2 regions of the Ferrimonas sp. SCSIO 43195 genome follow, and region 1 is predicted to be linked to the other one. Evidence: predicted binding sites of a transcription regulator. Region 1 holds the regulator's gene; the other holds the start of a gene.

Region 1 (12,174 bases):
CAGCGACCCGTTTGAAGTGCGACAGCTGTTGCTGGGGGAGTGGGCACTGGTGCTGGAGCAGGGGGAGGTGGATCTGAAGGCCACCGCCCTGGGCATGGAGCAGGATCATGACCTGGAGCCGGACATCGAGTATTACGATGCCGAAAGCGCGGCCTGCTGTGGCCTGGAAGACCTGTGCCAACTGCTGAGCAGCTGGCACACCTTTCTCGGCACCGGCCGCCGTCGTCAGCCCTGAAGGACTTTAACCGCCAGTTCCACCCGTGAACGGCAATCGGTTTTGCGCAGCAGGTTTTTGACGTGCACCTTGACGGTGCCTTCACTGATGAACAGCTTCTCGGCCAGAATCTTGTTGCTCATCCCTTCGGCGATCAGGCGGGCGATCTCCTGTTCCCTTGGGGTCAGCTCCTGCCACCAGCCGTCGCTCTCTTCGTTGCTGGACAACAGGTAGGCCTGCAGTCGTTCGGTAATCACCTGTTGGCCGTTCAGCACCAGCTCCACCTGGTCCAGGATCTGTTCCGGTTCGCTGTCTTTGAGCAGGTAGCCGTCGGCGCCGGACTGAATCAGGGTGCGTACGTCTTCGGCGGCGTCGGAGACGGTCAGAATGACGATGTGACTGGTGACCTGCTCCTGGCGCAGGGCCTTGAGGGTGTCGAGGCCGGACATGCCTTTCATGTTCAGATCCAACAGAATCAGGTCGGGCTCGTCGTCGCTGACGGCCGCCAACGCGTCGACCCCGGACCCCACTTCGGCAAACAGGGTAAAGCGGTCATCCAGAGTCAATAATTGGCAGATGCCTCGGCGCAACAGCGGGTGGTCATCGACGACCATGACGCTCCTGGTCTCACTCATGGGTGGTTTCCTCTTGTGGTCGGAAGGTCACTTTTACACACAGGCCTCCGCCTGTGTTGGGGATAAACTGTAAGTCGCCTCCCAGTTTGCGGGCGCGCTCATGCATGATACCAATTCCGAAGTGATTTTCCCTCTCCTTCAGATTCTCAATGCCGACGCCGGTGTCGCACACGCTCAGTTCAATCTGCTGATCCAGGGCGGCGCAGGCGCGCAGGGTAATGGTATCGGCACCGGAGTGCTTGATGGCGTTCAGCACCGCTTCACGGCTTAACTGCAGAATATGGACATGCTGCTGAGCCGACAGCGACGGCGAGTTGAGCTCGTAGTTGAGGGTCAGCTTAGACTCGGTGCGAGACTCCAGTTGCGCCAGCATCTGTTCCAGGCTGGCTTGCAGATCGTGTTCGGAGATGGTCAGGCGGAAGGTACTGAGCAGCTCTCGCAGTTGCTGGTAGGCCTGATTGGTGCTGGAGGTAATCTCGCTTAAGGTTTGCTCCATCAGCTCATCATTGCCGCTGGAGATGGCGCGTTTCAGCAACGAGGTCTGAATCTTCATGTAGGCCAGCACCTGGCCCATGGAATCGTGCAGCTCCCGGGCAATGGTGCCGCGCTCCTCCATCAGGTACAGGCGCTCGCGCTGCTGTGAGGCCCGGTCCAGCAATACGGCCCGGGCAACGATGATGGTGAAGTTGTGCAGCAGCTGCGGCGGCAATGGCTGGTGGCCGAACAGCGACAGGGTGCCCAGGCGCTCCTGCTCGAAAATCAGTGGTTCGCGGGTGGAGATGGGGCCGTTCTGGCCGGTGTCACCCAGGGCCACGTCCAGATCCGGGCGTTCGTCGATCATCAGTTGAATGCCGTGGGCGCCGCTGTGCTTGCGTAACCGGTCCAGGGCCTGGGTCAGGGTGTCGCTGCCGAGGCGGTCACGGTGGAACCACAGTGAGGTCTGGTACAGGAACAGCAGGCCGGCGTTGGCCTGTTCCAGCTCCTGGGTTTTTTCCTCTACCTGCTGTTCCAGGTTGCTGTACAGGCTTTCCAGTTCCCGGGCGGTCTGTTCAAAGGTATCACTGAGGGTCTGCAGCTCATGGAAGTCACTGCTGGGCAGGTCCAGATTGAACTTGCGCCGGCTGATGGACAGGGCGGCATTTTCCAGCTGTTGCAGCGGGTGCAATACCCGCCGGCTGATGCCCCGCATCAACCAGAACCCCATGCCCATTACCGTAAACAGTCCCATCAGCTGGCTGGCCAGCAGCAGCATGATCTTGTTTTCCGCCTGTTGCTCCAGCATCGCCACCAAGCCATCGATCTGGTCAACAAACTGGCGCACCTCGTTGACGTAGGAGCGGGAATTGCCGTTGACCGCATAGCGCTTCATCTGCTGCCAACTGGCCATCACCTGATCGTATTGCTGATGCAGTCTTTGCGGGTTGTACCAGCTGCGGGCCTTGCCCAGTTCGTCGGAGTAGAGGATCTGTTCAAACTCCTGAATCTTCTTATCCAGGGTGCCACTTTCGCTGTTGGCCAGAAAGATCAGCTGGTAGGAGCGCATGCGCAGGGAGCCGGAGGCGTTGATCGCCTTGGCGTCATCGACGCTGTACATCAGGGTGATCAGGGAAAACGCCGCCAGACCACCAAAGATAAAGATGACGGTGACGATCAGCGACAGCACGGTGGCCGACAGGCTTTTGGTTCGGGTCATGGAGCGGCAACAATTAGAGACTGTGCGCCAAGCCTATCGCCTTCGTCGCTGGAATTACAAGCCACCGCCGTCCGGGGAGGCGAAATAATTCAGGTTATCTATTCTTAGTGGGCAGTAATTGGATTCAAACAAACAACCAATAGTGGAGCGCAATCGTGAACAGGATGAAACGAATGGCCATTTTGGTCGGCTTGTGTGTCCCGATGGGGGCGTGGGCGGTCACTGAGGCGGACAGCAGCAAGTTTGCCAAGTTTAAGAATCAGTATGCCAGTTGGCAGCAGACGGAGCAGAGCAAAGAGATCGTGGATGTGCTGGGTGAAGACCCCAGGCTGGTGGTGTTGTGGGCCGGCTATGGCTTCGCTAAGGACTACAACAAGGCCCGGGGCCATCACTACACCATTACCGATCTGCGCAATACCCTGCGTACCGGGGCACCCAAGACCAAAGAGGATGGGCCGATGCCCATGGCTTGTTGGTCCTGCAAGAGTCCGGATGTGCCACGCTTGATTGAAACCGAGGGGGAAAAGGAATACTTCCACGGCAAGTGGGCCAAGGGCGGCGATCAGATCACCAATGCCATCGGCTGTGGCAACTGCCACGACAACAAGATTAAGTTGAGGCTGTCGGTGCCCTTTGCCGAACGGGCCCTGAAGACCGCCGGACTGGAGTGGAAGACCGCCTCCAAGTCAGACAAGCAGACCATGGTCTGCAGCCAATGCCATGTGGAGTACTACTTTACCAAGCCCGACGTGATGGTGAAGTTCCCTTGGGATAACGGCACCTCGGTGGAACAGATGGAGGCCTATTACGACGCCATTCAGTTTAAGGACTGGACCCACAAACTGTCTAAGGCGCCCATGCTTAAGGCTCAGCACCCCGGCTTCGAGACTTCACGTAACGGGCCTCACGGCCGCAATGACGTTTCCTGTACCGATTGCCACATGCCCAAGGTCACCAATGCCGACGGGCGCAAATTTACCGATCACAACGTCGGCAATCCGTTCGATCAGTTCGAGTTCACCTGTAAGCGTTGTCATGACCAGGATAAAGAGACCCTGGAGAAGGTGATCGCCGGTTACAAGAAGCAGGTCAATGATCTGAAGCTGCAGGCGGAAGACCAGTTGGTCAAGGCCCATTTCGAGGCCAAAGCGGCCTGGGATGCCGGTGCGACCGAGGCGCAGATGAAGGACGCGCTGACCGCCATCCGCCATGCCCAGTGGCGTTGGGATTACGCCATTGCGTCACACGGGGTGCATGCCCACAACCCGGCGGAAGCGATGCGGGTACTGGGTACCTCGTTGGAGCGCAGTGCCGAGGCCCGGGCGATGCTGGCGCGGGTGCTGGCAATGAACGGCGTCATGGCCGAGGTACCGGTGCCGGACATCTCCACCAAGGCCAAGGCCCAGGCGGTGGTCGGGCTGGACATGGAGAAACTGCGGGCCGAAAAGGCCGAGTTTAAGAAAACCGTGCTGCCCCAGTGGGACGCCAATTACCCGGGCAAAACCGACTGAGTTTGTGGTGTGACTGCCAGCCCCGCTTCGGCGGGGCTTTTTTGTGGCTGTGGCTGCACTAATTTGGGGCACTCACTGAATGACCATGCTTATTTTGGTGCATAACCATGCTGCTCGTTTTTGTCGTTTAATCCATGTTTTTGAAATATAAAGAAATAAATTTTTGGCACGGGAGTTGTAAAGGATTGGTTAACTGATTTTGGTTGAGGGATTGGACATGAAACTGGTTAGCGTAATCATCAAACCGTTCAAGCTGGACGACGTTCGGGAAGCCATCGCCGGCATCGGCGTCGAAGGGCTGACGGTCACCGAAGTCAAAGGCTTTGGGCGTCAGAAGGGCCATACCGAGCTGTATCGCGGTGCGGAATATCAGGTGGATTTTCTGCCAAAGGTGAAGCTGGAGATCGCCACCTCTGCCGACAACGTGGATCACCTGATCGAGGTGATCAGCGAGGCCGCCCACACCGGCAAAATCGGTGACGGCAAGATCTTTGTGTATGACCTGGAGCGGGCGGTGCGGATTCGTACCGGCGAGCACGACGCAGAAGCGATTTAACGGAGGGGGAAACCATGGAAGAGTTATCAAAACTGGGTACCACGGTAACCGAATTACGATTTGCACTGGATACGTTCTACTTCCTGATGTCCGGCGCCCTGGTGATGTGGATGGCGGCGGGGTTCGCCATGTTGGAAGCGGGCCTGGTCCGCTCCAAGAACACCACCGAAATTCTGACTAAGAACATCTGTCTGTATGCCATTGCCTGCGTTATGTATCTGCTGGTGGGGTACAACATCATGTACGTCGATAACGCCGAAGCGGGCTGGTTGCCGAGTCTGGGCAGCCTGATTGGCACTCAGGCCGAGGGGGCGGATCATGCCCTGGAGTCGGACTTCTTCTTCCAGGTGGTGTTTGTGGCCACCGCCATGTCCATCGTGTCCGGGGCCGTGGCAGAGCGTATGAAATTGTGGGCATTCCTGGTGTTTGCTGTTGTCCTTACCGGTTTTATCTATCCAGTTGAGGGATATTGGACCTGGGGGGGTGGCTTTGTTTCTGAATTGGGCTTCGTGGATTTCGCCGGTTCCGGCATTGTTCACATGGCCGGTGCGGCAGCGGCAATCGCAGGAGTGCTCCTCTTAGGCGCCCGTAAGGGCAAATACGGTGCCGATGGCAGCGTGCACCCCATCCCCGGTTCCAACATGCCGATGGCAACCCTGGGAACCTTCATTCTGTGGTTGGGGTGGTTTGGCTTCAACGGTGGCTCCCAGCTGCTGGTGTCCGATGCGGAAAACGCCTCGGCGGTAGCCAAGATCTTCGTCAATACCAACTCGGCAGCGGCCTTTGGCGCGGTAGCGGCATTGATTGTGTGTAAGCTGATGTGGGGCAAGGCGGATTTGACCATGATTCTCAACGGTGCCCTGGCCGGGCTGGTGGCCATCACCGCCGACCCGCTGTCGCCGTCGCTGATGCTGGCGGGGGTCATTGGCTTGTCGGCCGGTGGTCTGGTGGTGTTCTCCATCGTCGCCATGGACAAAGTTAAGTTGGATGACCCGGTGGGCGCCATCTCGGTACACGGTGTCTGCGGCCTGTTTGGCCTGATGGCGGTGCCACTGTCCAACGCCGATGCCGGTTTTGGCACTCAGGCCCTGGGGGCATTGATCATCTTTGCCTGGGTGTTCGGCGCCAGCCTGCTGGTGTGGCTGGCTCTGAAGCTGACCATGGGCATTCGAGTCACCGAAGAGGAGGAGTATCGGGGCATGGACATCGCCGACTGTGGCATCGATGCCTATCCGGAGTTCGTGACGGTCAAAGGCAGCAACTAAGCACGAACCCTGTCGATACCCTGACAACGCCTTCTTCGGAAGGCGTTTTTGTGTTTCGGCCGCCAGTGGCGGCGGCGGGGACGGAAAAAGGGACGGTTTTTCATTTTGTTCACCCCAGTTCATGCGTTGGAGCAAAGTCAGGGCGCGATCCATCAGGCACACTGGGCGGATGCCGGCGGGATAAAGTACTGGCTTCCTAACAGGATGACGATTATATCTTTATGTTGTTCGGTATTATTTTGTATTCTAGGTAATCAGGAGCAACGATGACCACAAACACAGGGAGCGATATGCCTCGCGAACAGGGAGGGGTGTGTGCAGAGGGCAACCTTCATGGGTTGTATCTGCTGTTTAATGCGGAAGATCAGGCCGAGCCGACCCTGCGTAAGGTGTTGGCCGAGATTGCTGTGTGGCTGCAGGCCTCGGTGGATCAAAATGCCGATTCCGCCTTTAATGGATTTGTGGCCATTGGGGCCAACTATTGGGATACCCTCTACCCCGAGGCGCGTCCACAGCAGCTGCGGCCGTTTCCCTCTTTCGAGCAAGACGACCGCAAAGCCCCGGTGCAACCGGTAGACATCTTCGTTCATATCCGTTCCGATCGTCTCGACATCAACCACATCGCCGCCATGGAGGTGTGTCACCGTCTCAAGGGACTGGTGCAGTTGGTGGAGGAGGTGCGCAGTTTCCGCTACCTGGATAACCGCGACCTGACTGGCTTCGTCGATGGCACCGAGAACCCTCAGGGTAGCCATCGCCGCACTGTGGCGTTGGTGGGCGACGAAGACGCCGGTTTTGTCGGCGGCAGCTACATCCATACCCAGAGGTATCAGCACCAGATGGCGCGCTGGAACAGCATCAGCCAGAAACAGCAGGAAGACACCATTGGCCGTACCAAGGTGGAGAATGAGGAATACGCCAGTCAGGATAAGCCGCTGACCTGTCACATCAAGCGTACTAACCTCAAAGACGCCGATGGCAACTCCATGGAGATTCTGCGCCAGAGCATGCCTTACGGCGACATGATGGAGCAGGGGCTGTTCTTCATCAGCTGCTGCCGCACGCCGGCTCACTTCGAAGCTCAGCTGAAGTCGATGATCCACGGCGATGGCCACGGCCATTACGATCACCTGCTTAACTTTACCCAGGCGGTCACCGGATCGGCGTTTTTCGCACCGTCGCTGGACTTTATGGAGCAGGCGGCTGGCTAAGCTTCCGCACTAACAGCAAAAGGCCCGCATTGAGCGGGCCTTTTTTAATTCTTGGGTTGTTTGGCTTAGCCCTTGTAGTTGAACAGGTCTTTGACCGTTTCCAGGGCGTGGTTGATGTTGTCGGCATTGGTGGGGGCGATAAAGATGGTGTCGTCGCCGGCGATGGTGCCAAGAATGCCTTCCGGCTTGCCGATGGAGTCCAGCAGGCGAGCAATCAGTTGCGCGGCACCGGGGCTGGCCTTCACCACGATCATGGCACCGTTGTGATCCACGTCCAGCACCAGGTTCTTCAGCGGGCTGGTGGCGGTGGGCACGCCCAGCTCGGCCGGCAGGCAGTACACCATCTCCTGTTTGGCATTGCGGGTGCGTACCGCTCCAAACTTGCTCAACATCCGAGAGACTTTGGACTGATTGATGGTGCTGAAACCGGCGGCTTGCAGCGCGGTCACAATTTCGCCCTGGGAGCCAAATCGTTCCTCTTTCAGCAGAGATTTAAACACGCGGATGAGCTCATCCTGGTTTCGGGTAGACTTCATGTGTCAGCTCGTTGTTTCTTGGTTGTTATTCACATTTTGCCTAACTGCCTGAAGATAGGCAACCGGCGGCGGATGTTTGACCTCACCACGTCGGCGGGACCGGGTCAATAAGAGATTGGTAAAATTGCCTTTAAACGCCTGTTTGGGTATGGTGGGCGCAGAAATAGAAACGCGATCCATGTCACATCAAAGGATAGATGGAGAACACCATGAAAGTAGCAGTACTCGGTGCGGCCGGGGGAATCGGACAGGCCCTGGCATTATTGTTGAAATTGAACCTGCCAAAGGGCACAGACCTGGCCCTGTACGACATCGCTCCCGTCACTCCAGGGGTTGCCGTTGATATCAGCCACATCCCTACCGCCGTCAATGCTCAGGGCTTTGCCGGAGAAGATCCGACCCCGGCCCTGCAAGGCGCCGATGTGGTGCTGATCTCCGCCGGTGTTGCCCGTAAGCCCGGCATGGATCGTTCCGATCTGTTTAACATCAACGCCGGCATCATTCGCAACCTGGTGGGCAAGTGTGCCGAGGTTTGTCCCGGTGCCTGCATCGGGGTGATCACCAACCCGGTGAACACCACTGTGGCCATCGCCGCCGAAGTGCTGAAAAACGCCGGTGTGTATGACAAGCGCCGCCTGTTCGGGGTCACCACTCTGGACGTGATTCGCTCCGAAACTTTCATTGCCGAGGCCAAAGGGCTGCAGCCGGATGAGGTCAAGATCAATGTCATTGGCGGCCACAGTGGCGTCACCATTTTGCCACTGCTGTCCCAGGTTGAGGGCGTCAGCTTCAGTGACGATGAAATCGCCAGCCTGACCGACCGCATTCAGAATGCCGGCACCGAGGTGGTGGAAGCCAAGGCCGGTGGCGGCAGCGCCACCCTGTCCATGGCCCAGGCAGCCTGTCGCTTCGGTACCGCCCTGGTGCGTGCCTTGCAGGGTGAGCAAGGGGTGGTCGAGTGTGCCTATGTCGAAGGCAATGGCGAGCACAGCCGCTTCTTCGCTCAACCGGTGCTGCTGGGCAGTAACGGTGTTGAAGAGGTGCAGGCTTACGGTGAGTTGAGTGCGTTTGAGCAGCAGGCCGTGGCCGAAATGATGGATACCCTGATTGGGGACATCAGCAAGGGCGAGGCCTTTGTGAACGGCTAAAGCCGGCGTTGAATCCGCAATAAAAAAGGCCTCCCATCGGAGGCCTTTTTTGATTGACGATCTCTTAGCTGCGGCGGTCCACGGCGATGCGGGCCAGGGATTCCAGCGCGGTTTTGGCCGGGCTGTCCTTGAGGGCCGCCAGGGCGGCAATGGCCTTGTCGGCTTCCTCGTTGGCGCGCTGCATGGTGTACTCCAGGGCACCACAGTGGTGCAGGGCCTTGAGAATCGGATCGATCTCTTCGGTGCCGCCGTTCTCGATGGCGGCGCGGATCATCTGCTTCTCGGTGTCGTTGCCCTTCTCCATGGTGTAGATCAGCGGCAGCGTCGGTTTGCCTTCGGCCAGATCGTCACCGATGTTCTTACCCAGCTCGTCGGCTTCGGCGGTGTAATCCAGCACGTCGTCCACCAACTGGAAGGCGGTGCCCAGATAGCGGCCGTAATCGGCCAGGGCGTCGCAGATGGCCGGATCCTGCTCCGCCACCACGGCGGCAAGGCCGGTGGCGGCCTCAAACAGCTTGGCGGTTTTGCAGTAGATCACCTGCATGTAATTTTCTTCGGTGGTGTCGGGATCGTTGCAGTTCATCAACTGCATCACTTCCCCTTCTGCCAGTACGTTGGTGGCCTCGGCCAGCCCTTCCAGCACCTTCTGGCTCTTCATCTCGGTCATCATCTGGAATGAACGGGTGTAGAGGAAGTCACCCACCAGCACACTGGCCTGATTGCCGAACAGGGCGTTGGCGGTTTCACGGCCGCGGCGCATGGTGGACTCGTCCACCACGTCATCGTGCAGCAGCGTCGAAGTGTGGATAAATTCGATGATGGCCGCCAGGCGAATGTGGTTGTCGCCTTGGTAATCTACCGATTGGGCTGCCAGCAGGGTCAACAGTGGCCGCATGCGTTTGCCGCCCCCGTTGATGATGTAGAAGGACAACTGGTTAATCAGTACTACGTCAGAGTGCAACTGGTCGTAGATCATCTGGTTGACCAACTTCATGTCGTTGTCGGCCAATTGGCGGATGGCGTTCAGGTCCATAATTTATCCGGCTTTGGGCTGCCAAAATCGGCAGCTGTAAGTATAATGTGCTCAGTATGGAAGCGAATTCTACCCAAATTCCGCAATCATAACAGCAGCATTTAGCGATTCATTGCGGTGATCCTCAAAATGGTCGGATCCTTTTGCGATCTTTTTCATCGTAGTGCTTGCCTGTTTTGTGTCCTTGGCGTAGAATGCCCGCCCATTGTCAACAAGTTTTAAGCCACACCCTGACCCCATAAGGCGCGGTCGGCGTGTGAAGCGGAGTTTTACTATGTACGCGGTTTTCCAAAGTGGTGGTAAGCAACACCGTGTTAGCGAAGGCCAGACTCTTCGTCTGGAGAAGCTAGACGTTGAAACCGGCAGCACCATTGAATTTGATAAAGTTCTTCTGGTTGCTAACGGTGAAGACGTAAAGGTTGGTGTTCCTTATGTTGATGGCAGCAAGATTGTTGCTGAAGTTGTGACTCACGGTCGTGGCGATAAAGTTAAGATCGTTAAGTTCCGTCGTCGTAAGCATCATCGTAAGCAGATGGGCCACCGTCAGTGGTTCACTGAAGTTAAGATCACTGGCATCAACGCTTAATCGGAGTTACTGAGAAATGGCACACAAAAAAGCTGGCGGTTCTACTCGTAACGGCCGCGATTCAGAAAGCAAACGCCTTGGTGTAAAGCGTTTCGGTGGTGAGTCTGTACTGGCTGGTAACATCATCGTTCGTCAACGTGGTACTAAATTCCACGCGGGTACCAACGTAGGCATCGGTAAAGATCACACTCTGTTTGCAACTGCAGACGGTAAAGTGAAATTCGAAGTGAAAGGCAAGCAGAACCGCAAGTTCGTAAGCATCGAAGCCGAGTAAGTCGAAAACCGACCGAATACGAAGCCCCGCCAATGGCGGGGCTTTTTGCGTAATACAGATACCTTCTGAGCCACCGCAGGGCTGTTGCCTTCGCGGCCTGGGCGATCCCAAGGTATACTAGAAACAGATTTTCTAACGGGTTAAAGCGATGAAATTTGTAGATGAGGTGCTGATCCGGGTTGAAGCCGGAGACGGCGGTAGCGGCATTGTGAGTTTTCGCCGTGAAAAGTACATCCCTAAAGGCGGCCCTGATGGTGGTGACGGTGGCGATGGCGGCGACGTCTTTCTGATCGCCGATGAGAACCTGAACACCCTCATCGACTATCGCTTTGAACGTTGTCACCGGGCGCTGCGCGGCACCAACGGCAAGAGTGCCGATTGCACCGGCAAGCGCGGTGAAGACAAGATTCTGCCTGTGCCTGTGGGCACCCGGGCGCTGGATTCAGAAACTGGCGAACTGGTGGGGGATCTGACCACCCACGGTCAGAAACTGCTGGTGGCCAAAGGCGGTTATCACGGCCTGGGTAACACGCGCTTCAAGAGCTCGGTTAACCGCACGCCGCGGCAGAAGACCCTGGGCACCCCGGGTGAGCACCGTGAACTGAAGCTGGAGCTGTTGCTGCTGGCGGACGTGGGCATGTTAGGGCTGCCTAATGCCGGTAAGTCCACCTTCATTCGGGCGGTGTCTGCCGCCAAGCCGAAAGTGGCCGACTACCCCTTCACCACTCTGATCCCGAACCTGGGTGTGGTGCGGGCCAACATGTCCGAAAGCTTCGTGATTGCCGACATTCCCGGTCTGATCGAAGGCGCCTCCGATGGCGCCGGCCTTGGGGTGCGCTTCCTTAAGCACCTGGAACGCTGCCGGGTGCTGGTGCACCTGATCGACGTTGCCCCCATCGATGAAAGCGATCCTGTGGAGGGCGCCAAGGCGATCATCAACGAGCTGCAAAGCTACTCACCGAAACTGGCGGACAAGCCGCGGGTGCTGGTGCTGAACAAGCTCGACCTGGTGTTGGAAGAGGAGCGTGACGCCTTGGTGGCCAGCATCGTTGACGGCCTGGGCTGGGAAGGCGAGGTTCGCACCATCAGTGCCATCTCCCGCACCGGCACCGATTCTCTGGTAAAAGAGTTGATGGAGATCATTAACGCGTTGCCGAAAGAGGAAGAGAATCAGGTGGACGACGCCGAAGTGGAATTCAAGTGGGAACAACACCACAAGGATCAGATGCAGCAGCCGGTCGTGGAAGACGACGACTGGGACGATGACTGGGACGACGACGATTACGATGTCGAAGTGGTATACCAGCGCTGATCGTTGATGATTCACAATTAAGGGGCCCCGTTGCCCCTTTTTGCTGCCTGTAACAGACGTTTTTGGGGAGAAACGAGTTTGGAGATAGCACAGCAAAATGAGGTCACCCGCCTGGCGGTGCGGGCGGCTCAGTTAATGCTGGCCTGGGGGGCGGAGAGTGAGCTGGTGGAAGACATCGGCCAGCGACTGGGGATTGCCCT
Region 2 (12,174 bases), 1.5 Mb from region 1:
TGCATAAAAGCGGCAAAGGCGGTGCGTGGGTCTGAAGAGACAGAGTCTGTAGTCACGTGAGAGTCCTTTCGCACGAGTTTGCAAATGATGGTGGTTCAAGACCATCTTAGGTTTGGGGCCATTGTAGTCAAGTTTTGGCGGCCGAATCGGCCAAAATTCATCAATATTGATGAGCACTCGCAAGGGAACCGACAAAAAAATGCCCCGGACGCTGAGCGGACGGGGCGTTGTCTTAAACCCGGGTGGCGATCACTTAGCGAACAGGCGGCGATTTTCCTTCATCACTTTCAGCAATGTCGGCGCGTCCAGTTTGGCGTCGCGGACGCGGCGATTTTGCCGATTATAGACTCGGTAGTCGCCGCGGTTGTCGATGACCGTGGTGGTGGAGTCGGTTTTAATGGCGAAATAGCGCTTGTTGCCCACGACTAAGAAGTCGGTGTCCGACGGGCTATAGAGGGTGTCGCCTGAGCTGTACTCTCGGGTGTTATTGGTACAGCCTCCGAGCAGCGTCAGCAGCGTCGGTGCAACACCATAGTGGCTGCTGCGGTAGTTGATGGTTCTGCCGCTCTCCCCAGGCCAGCGGATGATCATCGGTACCCGCAGGGTGGCGTCGGAGAAGTTACGGCTCAATCGGTTGTCCAGGCTGGTAAATTCCTGACCGTCGGTGCCGGTAATGATCACCACGGTATCGCTGTCTAATTGGCTTAGCAGCTGCTTTAACTGGCCATCGAGGAAATGAATGGAGCTGCGATACTGGTTGAACAGCACCGCCTGGGCTTCGTTGATGGCCATCTGCGGTTTGACCGTGGGCAGGCCGACGAAGCCGACCGGGGTGCTGTACACCGAGGGTGAGTGATATTGAATCAGGGTAAAGCTGGGTGAGTGGCCGTTTTGCATCAGCTGCAGCGCCTGCTGAGTGCTGTTGATGTCCCGATCGGCAGCGGAGTCAAAGGCGGCCTCCGGGTGTAGGGTCATGCCTTTGAACATTACCGCCATCTTCGGCTCGCTGGCACTGACAGTGGTGCCGACCACATTCAGTCGATAGCCCTGCTGGGCCAGCACCGAGGTCAGGATCGGCTGATGCTGGTCTGCCTGCAATGAGTCTTCGTAGGCGGGCAGCAAGCCATAAAACAGGCTGCGCAGGCCCTGGTCGGCGTCGTTGCTGCCACTGTAGTGGTGGCTGAAGACATGGCTGCCCTGGCTCCACTGGCTCAGGTAGGGCATGGTTTGTTCATTGACCAGATCCTGCCTCAGGGCGTCGATTGCGATAATCACCACATCGGGCGAGTCACTGGCCTGGCACTGCATCGGTTTAACCGGGTAGTTGAGCTGTGACGTGGGGCGCGCCGTCGAGGTGCGCTCTGCCAGGGTCTCCTCATCGACAATGCCACGACTGGCCATAAAGCTGCGGGCGGTGGCCGGGTAGTGCAGGGGCAGCATCTCATCCATTTTGGTGATGGGTTGGTACACATTGGCGTCGGCCCAGATGTGAATCAGGTGGCCGCCCAAAAAGGCACTCAGCATCACGGTGGCAATCTTTCCGCCCCAGTTACGCCGGTTCAGGCGTTCGATGCGTTTCCATAGGCCGTTGGCGACCAGCAGTTGTATCGCCAGCATGGCCGCAGGAAGAATCAGCAGCCAGGGGGTACTAATCAGCTGTGGCAGATCGGAAAACGAGATGTCGAACACAAAGGGATTCAGGTGCAGGCGGTAATGGTCGAACACCAGAATATCGTACACCAGCACCGTATGAGCCAGCGTGGCCAACAGTGCCGCGTAACCCCGAAGAATTTTTGAGTAGGGTAAAATCAGCGTCAGTGGAAACAGACACAGCAGAAAAACCACAAAGCTGACAAAGGAGAAGTGGCCAAGCAGGGTGATGACTGAGTAAAACTGAGCCAGCAGGGTGTCGGGCCAACCAATGAGCTTGACGTAGCGCACGGCGATGGCGCTGGCCAGCAGTCCATTAAAGAAGGCGAACCAATGGCCCCAGGTGACCAGGCGGGATACTTTGTCTCTTTGCAGATCGGATGCGTGCATGAACGTCGTAATTTACCTAAGTTTGAGCCCATATCCTAAGCGGAAAAAAGGCGCTATACCAGCAAGCTAGTGTAAATCTACCGGTTTGGAAACGGTTTTTGCTCTACAGGCAGGAATGAGTGCGGCTAGCCGCTGCGATTATGGCTTTGTGTGAGTGGCCGAATCCGTGTCGGTTCAGGGCGTACCCTGAACCGAAAGCCGTGAATCAGGCGTCGGCGCGGCTGTCGACCGAGGCGGCCAGGGCCTGACCGAACTGCTCGGCAATTCGCTTGCGGGAACCGGGAGCGATGTTGCGGTTGATGATGTCTGTGGCGGCATTTCCCAGTACCATCAGAGCGAGATCCGTAGGGGTCTCATTCTTTTCCAGTACCAGAATCAGCTCGTTCAGCAAGCTTTCTACGTCGTCGTTGCTGTATTTAGACAGAATAGCCATGGCTTTTCCTGTGATGTTGAATTAAAGGCGCAGTATAATAGCGGATCTGAACGCTAACCACTAACACCAGGAAAAAGATGATTAAGATCGAACAAGCAATATTGCATGCGGTGCAGCGGGAACCCGATGGCCAACTGCGCTGCCGCTTGCGTCCCCAACCCCTGAATCACTCAGATGCACTGGATGAGCTGCTTGCGGAGCTGCATCGTCTCTACACCGCTAAAGCCGGTAAGGGCTTCGGCTATTTTGGTGTCCCTGAAGGGGATGGCGAGGCCAATGAGGCGTTTAAAGAGGCGTTGACTCAATGGCGCACTGGCAACCTCGGATTTGTGGAATACAGCGGCCAGGCCAGTCAATTACTTGAGAAAGAGTTGGCCAAATACGATTTTGCTCAGGGGGGCTACCTGCTGATGGCGGCCTACAACCATGTGGCGTGTGACTACCTGTTTGTGGCCCTAATGTCGCCTAAGCCGAGCGTTTCCGTGTCTCAGGAGATGGAGGTTCACGGCAGCGAACACCTGGATCTGTCGAACCTTCAGCTGGCGGCGCGTATCGATCTGACTGAATGGCAGGCCGATCCAAGCTCGAAAAAATACATCTCCTTTGTCAAAGGCCGGGCGGGTCGCAAGGTAGCCGACTTCTTCCTCGACTTTATGGGCTGTGTCGAAGGGGTCAACACCAAAACTCAGAATAAGCAGTTGGTGCAGGCACTGGAAGACTATGTGGCGACCACGGATCTGGATAAGGATGAACAGCAGCAGTGTCGAGATGCGGTGTTTGATTACTGCAAAACTCAGATTACCGCCGGTGGTGAAGTGCAGTTGAAAGACATTGCCGATGAGTTTGCCGATCATGGTGCGGAAGAGTTCTACCAGTTTACTTCTGCCGGTGAATATGACCTGGAAGAGGCGTTTCCCGGCGATCAAAGCACCCTACGGCAACTGAAGAAGTTCTCTGGCACCGGCGGCGGGGTATCGGTGAGTTTTGATGCCCATCATCTGGGGGAGCGGGTGGTCTGGGATCAGCGCAATGACACTCTGACCATCAAAGGGGTGCCACCAAATTTGTTGGATCAGTTGCAAAGACGCTTGAAAGCGTGAGCGAGATCGCATAAAAGAGGGGGCCCTGAGGATAACTCAGGGCCCTTTTTGTTTATAAGGTGTAAAAATTAACCGCTACAAAACCTTGCTGGTAAAGCGAATTTTTATTCATTATTTATATTAATTGGTGTTTTGGCGCCATATTTATGCAAATTGGAAGAATTTATATTTTACAACCCCTCATCTTTGGGCTAACCTGCGCAGCAACTCGTGTTATACGAATCGCATTTCGGCGCTGCGCAGGGCTCACAGGGGCCGGCAGACGCATAAGATAAGAATGAAAGGCACAACCATGCACAAGCAAGCAACAAACGACGCTCAGTTGAAAACCAGCAGAAACCTGCTGCTGTTTTTGCTGCCCTCCCTGATGGGGGTTCTGTTGTTCATGACTCCGGTCATGTCAGGAGAGGGATTGACCATCCCCATCGCCATTTTGGCTAATGGCCTGAAGTCCGTTATCGGTGAGTCTTTGCCGTCGGTAGTGGCCGTGGTAGTGGTTCTGATGGGGGTGCTGACCATCCTGACTAAACTGCTGCGTCCGGCGTTTGTCACCAACAACAGCTTTCTCAATGGTCTGTTGAACGTATCGCCGCTGTGGTTTGTGACTCGCCTGCTGGGTGCGGCTTTTGTGATCATGGTGGTGACCGGCAGTGGCCCAGAAATGGTCACCAGTGGGGATACCGGCGCCTTTGTGTTCGGTGACCTGCTGCCCACTTTGTTCTCGGTATTTATCTTCGCCGGCTTGCTGCTGCCGTTGCTGACCCATTTTGGTTTGTTGGAGTTGATCGGTACGCTATTGACGAAGATCATGCGCCCGGTGTTCAACCTGCCTGGCCGTTCCGCCATTGATTGTCTGGCCTCCTGGTTGGGGGATGGCAGTGTCGGCATTCTGATGTCCAGCAAGCAGTATGAAGACAAGTGCTATACCCAGCGTGAAGCCGCGGTGATCGGCACGACCTTCTCTGCGGTTTCCATCAGTTTCAGCCTGGTGGTGATTGCCCAGGTCAGCCTGGAACATCTGTTTGTGCCTTTCTACGCCACTATCTGTATCGCCGGTTTTGTGGTCGCCGTGGTGGTTCCTCGCCTGCCGCCACTGCGCAACAAGAAAGACCTGCTGATTGATGGCAGCAAGCGTCCTGCGGATGCGGAGATGATCCCTGCCGGTCACAGCGTCCTGTCTTATGGCTATCTCAATGCCCTGGAGACGGTGGATAAAATTGACAGCCCGCTGAGCGTGGCTAAAGAGGGCGTGAAAAATGCCGTCGACATGGTGTTTGGTATTTTGCCCGTGGTTATGGCGATCGGTACCGTCGGCCTGATCATTGCCGAATACACCCCATTGTTTGCCTGGTTGGGGGCCCCTTTTGTACCGCTGCTTGAGTTGCTGCAGATCCCCTTTGCTCAGGAAGCGTCTGAGACCATGGTGGTTGGCTTTGCCGACATGTTCATCCCTTCGGTGATTGCCGCTGGCATCGACAATGAGATGACCCGGTTCGTGATTGCGGCGATGTCGGTGACGCAGCTTATCTACATGTCTGAGGTCGGTGCACTGCTGTTGGGTAGCCGGATTCCAATCAATGTGTTTGAGCTGTTCGTTATCTTCCTGTTGCGTACCCTGGTGTCGCTGCCGGTGATCGCATTGATGGCACACCTGATTTTCTGATGATGCTCACACTCCTAAAGGCCAGCGCAATCGCTGGCCTTTTGTTTTTTAATGCGGTGGTCGCTGTTGAGTATTAGGGGGCGGTGATCCCCCTTAACGGGGACTGCCCCGTGGATAGGGGAGGCATGAACTGCTCGCCCATGATATAACTGTCGTGGCCTCTACGGCTTTAGACCCTGATAAAACATATAACTAACTCTTTTGGGAGGAAAAGGATGTCTAACCGCTCGTCTTTAATTCTTGGCCTCAGTTTGGCCGTGGCCATGGCTCTGGCAGCACTGATTTTGAGTCAAGGAATGCAGCAATTTAAGCTGCTGGATCGAACCGTGGTGGTCAAAGGGTTGGCGGAGCAAGAGGTGGACGCCAACATTGCCATCTGGCCGATTCGTTTCTCCGTCGCCGATAACGACCTGACTCAGGTATACGACTCTTTGGAGCGACAGGCGGAGCAGGTGAGGGCGTTTTTAGCGCGCCAGGGCTTTGGCGATGGCGAGATCACCCTTAATACCCCGGAAGTCACCGACAAGCTGGCACAGTCTTATGGTGCCGAGCAATCGCCGCTTCGTTACAGCGGTACCGCCACCGTCACCTTATACACCAACAAAGTTGCGACCGTGATCACGGCCCGTCAGCAGCTGTTTACCCTGGCTAAGCAAGGGGTCAACCTGGCATCGGAAGATTACAATGCGCGAACCGAGTTTCTGTTTACCGAGCTTAACCAACTGAAACCCCAAATGATTGAGCAGTCCACCCGCAATGCACGGGAAGTGGCAGAGCGGTTTGCTCAGGACTCCAGCAGTGCATTGGGGAAGATAAAACGGGCTCAGCAGGGCATTTTCTCGATTCGTGACCGAGATTCAACTACCCCCCATGTGAAAAAAGTTAGAGTAGTTTCCACCGTGGAATACTACTTGGTCGATTAGGGGGCAGGCTGATGCGATATTGGATTTTGGTGTTGGTCACCGTGCTGGCCGGCTGTGTGTGTGCCCCACCGGAACAGCAGTTCCTGCAGCCGACGCAGGTGCTGTCAGCGGTGGAGGCCGACGAGTTTGAACTTTGCTTTAAGGTGCCTGTTGGTAAGCACTTGGCCGGACCGGTGATGACCAAGGTGAGTTATGTCGATGCTAAGGGGCACCATAGGGAAGCGTTTTTGCCGATGGAGTATGCCTCGAAAGATTATCTACCGGCACTGAAGGGCATTCTGATGTTCCGCAAGCCTGAGTACGAGTACCACTACCGACTCACAGAGCAGGGGCAGCAGACCTGGAAGGCGATTCAGGAGCTGGTGAGCCAGGCGGGTACTGAGGCGCAACTGGTGCCTTATCCTGAAAATGGCATGTGGCACCATCAGAGTTTGGCCCCGGTTTCTGCCAGTGCCGATGGTAACGATAAGCTGCGGTTGTAGACTGGCCCGGAGAAAACAAAAAAGCCTGAGCATTGCTCAGGCTTTTTTGATCGCGGCAGGGAGTTAACGGTCGAACTGCAGCCGCTGGCCTACCGGCTCGCTGGTGGCGGTACTGCCATCGAAGACTCGAACGCCGCCTACCCAGGTAGAAGCGATGGTGGAGCGGAAGGTGCGGCCCTCAAACGGACTCCAGTTGCACTTGTACAACAGGTTGTCTTTGTTGACCGTGTAGGGCTTATCCAGATCCACCAACACCAGATCGGCATGGTAGCCTTCGCGCAGGTAGCCACGCTCCTTCAAGTTGAAGCGTTCTGCCACGGCGTGACTGGTTTTCTGGACGATGGTTTCCAGGCTCAGGTTACCGTCATGATAGTGTTCGAACAGCGACTGCAGTGCGTGCTGTACCAGAGGCAGACCAGATGGCGCCTTGAAATAGGTGTTCTGCTTCTCCTCCCAGGTATGGGGGGCGTGGTCGGTGGCGATAATGTCGATAACATCGCGCTTTACTGCGTCCAGAATCGCTTGGCGATCCCGTTCGGTTTTCACCGAGGGGTTGCATTTGATCTGACTGCCGAGCGTGTCGTAATCGCCGTCGGAGAAGAACAGGTGATGGACGCAGGCTTCGGCGGTGATGTTGGCCCCTTTCAGGCTGTCCAGAGACTTATGGGCCTCAAACAGGGCCAACTCTTCGGCAGTGGTGATGTGCAGTACATGCAGCCGGGCGCCGTGCTTTTTCGCCAATTCAATCGCCATGCGCGAGGACTTGATGCAGGCTTCGCGGGAGCGAATCTCGCCATGGAGTTTCATCGGTACCGCGTCACCAAACTTGGCCCGGGCCGCTTCCTCGTTGGCGTCGATCATCGGCGTGTCTTCGCAATGGGTGGCGATCGGCACCGGCGCGTTGGCAAAAATGGCTTCCAGCGTGTCTTTGTTGTCCACCAGCATGTTTCCGGTCGACGCCCCCATGAAGATTTTAATGCCACAGGCGGCCTGGGGATCCAGGTTTTTGATCTGTTCTAGGTTGTCGTTGGTGGCGCCGAGATAAAACGCGTAGTTGGCCACAGACACCTCTGCGGCGCGTTGGTATTTGGCTTCCAGCGCATCGATATTGGTGGTCTGAGGATTCACATTGGGCATCTCCATAAAACTGGTGATGCCGCCGGCGACCGCAGCACGGGATTCGGTGGCCATACTGCCTTTTTGGGTCAGTCCCGGCTCACGGAAATGAACCTGGTCGTCGATCATGCCGGGAATGAGTAGCTTTCCGCTGGCGTCGATGACGTCGGCCCCGGCCGGGGCGTCAATGGCGGGAGCGATTCGGGCGATGCGTCCTGCATCGATCAGCAGGTCACTTTGCTGGCGAATGCCCTCGTTAAGCAGGGTCGCATTTTTTATCAATGTGGTTTTCATGGCGGCGTTTATGCTCTTGTAAGGGTGTAGGCGCCGCTTATAATAGCGGACTGGGCTCGGTTTCGCCTATAAGGAAGTGCGATGATATTCAGGTTGATTGTTGTTATTTTGTCAGTTTTTGCTTCACAAACTGCTGCTCTCGAGCTGCAGGGGGCGTTGACACAGGGCTCGTTAATTCGGGCTAAAGTTGCCCCGGGCAGCCAGGTGTGGTTGAACGACAAAGCGGTGCGGGTGGATGCCGATGGCAATCTGGTGATTGGCTTCGGACGTGACGCGCCCCTGAGTCACAAGTTGAAAGTGACTGGCCCAAACGGCGGCACTGACACCCATGATATAGAGATCAGTCAGCGCAGTTACCGGACTCAGAGCATCGAAGGCATTGCTAAGAACATCATGGAGCCGGACCCCGAGGCCATCGCCCGGGCCCGTAAAGACAGTGCCCAGGTGAGGCAGGCGCGGGCCACCGACTCCGACGCCCTGTACTGGCAGCAGCAGTTTATCTGGCCGCTGACCGGCCCCATTACCGGCGTGTACGGCAGCCAGCGCATCTACAACGGCGTCCCTAAACGTCCTCATTTTGGCGTCGACGTGGCGGCGCCCACCGGTACTCGGGTGGTGTCGCCCGCCGACGGGGTGATCACCCTGGCGGTGCCGGACATGTTCTATTCCGGCGGTACTCTGATCATCGACCATGGCTATGGAGTCTCCTCCACATTCTTGCACCTGTCTAAGCTGCTGGTGACGCCGGGAACCCGGGTCAGCCAGGGCCAGGAAGTGGCCGAAGTGGGCGCCACCGGGCGAGTAACCGGTGCGCACTTGGACTGGCGCATCAACTGGTATGGTGAGCGGTTGGATCCCCAGTTGCTGGTTCCAAAGATGGCAGAGAAACAGAAAAAATGATTTCAGAATCAACTTAGTGGTTGAGCATCACTGAGCTTGTTGATAGCATCCAGATGTCGACCTCTGACGGCCATTTGCTCTGAGGAGTGCCTGAAATAGGGATATTTCTCAGGCTGTAGCGGGCCAGATGTGGAGACATCTTTTCTTTTTTCAATTGCACAAGGAGTGTGTGATGTCTACCAAAGCACAACAGTTGTTAATCAAGTTGGGTTTGGACGCGGAGTTGAGCCAGCGTTTCTCTGTGGATCCGAAGCAGGTATACCAAGAATTTGAATTGGAAGCCGAAGGTCAGCAGCAGATTGAACAGCTGATTGCCAGCGGCGATGATGATTCTTCACTGAACGGATTGTTGCTTTTCGTTCATTTTTAAAGAGTCTAGATGGTGATCTTCGCTTATTTAACATCGTGACATTGTGAACCTGGGATATCAGCAAATGCGTTATGTGTGGTTTGTCGTATTAGTTTGTTGCCTGTCCCTGCCGGCATGGTCTGCCGAGAATGATGTTAACGATAAAAGCCAGCAGTTGGAGTTTCTTTTCGATCTGGCAAAAGAAGATCCTAAGAGTGCGCTGCAGCAAACGGAGTTGTTGTTGCAGCGCTTTAATTATCTGAAGCCCAACGAGTTTTGTAAGGCCTTGCAGGTGGCGGCAGTGAGCCATTTAGGGGTAGGGCAGTATCGGCGCTCCTATGAGCGGGCGCAACTGGCGGCCCAGTGTGCGCTGGAAAATAAGTTGTATAAAGAGTTTATCTACAGCAGCAAGATACAGGCCATTAATGCTGCCGCCTTAGGTGAGTTTGTCGAGTCGATCCGGCTTTTTCTCGATGCCTCAAAATATATTGATCGTGTCGATGATGATGCGATTAAATTCGATCTGTTGTCCACCATTGCCAATCATTACACGCTTATCGATGACTATGAGAGTGCCTCTTATTATATGGAAAGGGCGAAATTGTATCGCCAGAAAGGGGCTGAATCCACTTGTATGGAAAGCATGGTTGATCAGCATATTTTAAAACTCAAAGGCAGTTATAAAGAAGTATTGGCGAAACTAGAACAATCTCGTGAGCGGTGTCATACGGATGGTAATAATTACGAGATTATCATGTGGAAACTGTATTACGCCGATGTGAAGATCCACTTTGAAAAATACGACGAAGCGTTGACTGTCCTGGCGGACTCTGAACAACTCTATACTGAAAATAATATCGATTACGCCAGAGACTCGTTGCACCTGCTGTACGCCAAGGCCTATCTCGGCAAGGGCGATCTGGCTCTAGCCAGAGAGCACATTGATGATTCCGCGAATGAACTTAGGTACTTGGCTCAGGATAAATCGTCGTACGAAATTGAAGTGCTGAGGGCCAAAGTCAGTTTTGCCGCCGGTGAGTTTAAACAGGCGGCGGAGTATTATGCCGCGGCTCTTGAACTGAAAGAGCTGTATCTGAAAAAGCTCAACTCAATCACCTTTGCGGTGCAAAAAATTGAGATGAACGCATTGCAGCAGGAGAATCAGGTCAAGGAAGCGCAGGCCCTGCAGCGGGCTCAGGAAGCGCAGCTAATGAGTGAGCGCAATCGCAGTCGCGGGGTCATTGCCGTCAGCGCCGCCGTGGTAATTGGCTTGCTGGGCATGTTCATTACTAACCGCCGAATGGGACGCAGTCGTGACCATTTTCGCAACCTGGCTCATTACGATGCCATTACCAGGGGCATGAGCCGCACCTTCTGGCTGCAAAGCGCCGCCGGACAGTGCGCCAAACTGGATCCGTCCACGCCCATCTCAGTATTGATCCTCAAGGTGGACGGTCTCAGGGACATCAATCTTGAGTACGGCTATGGCGTCGGTGACGATGTGCTGGCCAGGATCAGCCAGGTGGTGGACCGGCATGGCAGCAGCGACAGTCTGCTGGGCAGATTGGGCGGTAACCAGTTGGCGCTGCTGTTACCCGGAGTATCGCGGCCCAATGCGGAATCCATCGCCGAGCAGATTCGGTTGGAGACAGAAGCGATACCGCCGGAAGAGCTGGAATTGAGGCAGGCTGTTACCGTCAGCGTTGGCGTGTGCGGTTACAACCGTCAGAGGGATCTGGCAGAGATGATCCTGAGGGCCGATCGGGTGCTGGATGAGATTCGCGACGGCGGCGGTAATCAGGTACAAACTTTTAAAGGAAGCTACGCATGACACAGGGACGTTTGGATGTGGTGGGCCTGGGGATCAGCATTCCCCGTCATACCAGTAAGTTCACCGAGAGTCAGATTCGCCATGCGGATCAGGTCTATTACTTGGTGGCGCACCCGGTGGCAGAGGAATACCTCGAGGGGCTGAACCCCAAAGCGCGTTCGCTGCAGCGCCATTACCATGAGCAATCTTCTCGGCCTAAATCCTATCGAGCGATGACCGACGAGGTGGTCAGTGCGGTGGCCGCCGGGCAGCGGGTGGTACTGGCCTTGTACGGTCACCCGAATGTGTTTGCGTCGATCTCCAAGTGGTCGGTGAACGAGGTGCGGGCACTGGGCCTGCCGGCACAAAACCATCCAGGGATCGGTGCCGACGATTGCCTTATCGCCGATTTGAACATCGATCCCGGTAATCGGGGTATGAGTCATTTTGAGGCCGGGTTTCTGTCGATGTTTCAGGTGCCGCCCACGCCACACTGTTACATGGTGCTGTGGCAGATCGCGGTTGCCGGCGACACCAGTTGCACCAGCTTTGAAGGGGACGCGTCGCAGCGGCAGGTGCTGGTGGATAAGCTATTGAAGTACTACCCGGAAGATCACCCGGTGTGTTTGTATGAGGCGGCCACTTTGCCGGTGACTGAGCCGAGAATGGACTGGGTTGCCCTGAAAAATCTGGCCCGGGCGCCGATGAAGCAGTACACCACGGCAGTGATGCCGCCGTGTGAAGAGCTAGTTCCCGATGAAGAGGCTCTGGCTCGTCTTGGGGCCACCGTGGATGACATTCGAGAAAAGATCAGCAATCGCAGCTGATCTCGACGCAATAAAAAAGCCTGAGCAGTGCTCAGGCTTTTTTTATGTTGATTGGTTTTGGGGGGCTAATGGTGTCGCTGCCCCACTTTCTCCAGTACCAGCACCACCATAAAGCCTACGACGGCGCAGGCCAGCGCCAGATAGAGTTGATGGGGCTCGCCGGTAATGGACTCAAACTGGCCCGGCAACAGGTTTTCCTGCAGCAGTGGCACCTGGTCTCCTTTGGAATTTACCCGC

The links. The regulator ArgR, encoded in region 1, controls arginine synthesis, uptake and breakdown. The targets are predictions, from matches to a motif close to ANTGAATANNTATTCANT.
Region 2: a site for ArgR is predicted at 3,669-3,686, ahead of J8Z22_RS08715 (YjiH family protein). Genes of this name have one in related genera too.

What each region holds. Positions count from the first base shown of each region.
Region 1 covers NZ_CP072679.1:364,994-377,167, forward strand. Annotated here, with positions in the region: gene J8Z22_RS01790 (YacL family protein) at 1-235, shown strand, start outside; gene J8Z22_RS01795 (response regulator) at 226-849, opposite strand; gene narQ (nitrate/nitrite two-component system sensor histidine kinase NarQ) at 842-2,542, opposite strand; gene nrfA (ammonia-forming cytochrome c nitrite reductase) at 2,746-4,053, shown strand; gene glnK (P-II family nitrogen regulator) at 4,271-4,609, shown strand; gene J8Z22_RS01815 (ammonium transporter) at 4,624-5,874, shown strand; gene J8Z22_RS01820 (Dyp-type peroxidase) at 6,141-7,085, shown strand; gene argR (transcriptional regulator ArgR) at 7,151-7,621, opposite strand; gene mdh (malate dehydrogenase) at 7,831-8,769, shown strand; gene ispB (octaprenyl diphosphate synthase) at 8,834-9,802, opposite strand; gene rplU (50S ribosomal protein L21) at 10,077-10,388, shown strand; gene rpmA (50S ribosomal protein L27) at 10,405-10,662, shown strand; gene cgtA (Obg family GTPase CgtA) at 10,811-11,974, shown strand; gene J8Z22_RS01855 (threonine/serine exporter family protein) at 12,110-12,174, shown strand, end outside.
Region 2 covers NZ_CP072679.1:1,844,507-1,856,680, forward strand. Annotated here, with positions in the region: gene J8Z22_RS08695 (hypothetical protein) at 1-56, opposite strand, end outside; gene J8Z22_RS08700 (DUF3413 domain-containing protein) at 250-2,040, opposite strand; gene J8Z22_RS08705 (YejL family protein) at 2,246-2,473, opposite strand; gene yejK (nucleoid-associated protein YejK) at 2,551-3,573, shown strand; gene J8Z22_RS08715 (YjiH family protein) at 3,866-5,236, shown strand; gene J8Z22_RS08720 (SIMPL domain-containing protein) at 5,452-6,159, shown strand; gene J8Z22_RS08725 (hypothetical protein) at 6,171-6,641, shown strand; gene J8Z22_RS08730 (dihydroorotase) at 6,705-8,051, opposite strand; gene J8Z22_RS08735 (M23 family metallopeptidase) at 8,133-8,951, shown strand; gene J8Z22_RS08740 (hypothetical protein) at 9,124-9,321, shown strand; gene J8Z22_RS08745 (GGDEF domain-containing protein) at 9,683-11,131, shown strand; gene J8Z22_RS08750 (SAM-dependent methyltransferase) at 11,128-11,937, shown strand; gene J8Z22_RS08755 (DUF368 domain-containing protein) at 12,003-12,174, opposite strand, start outside.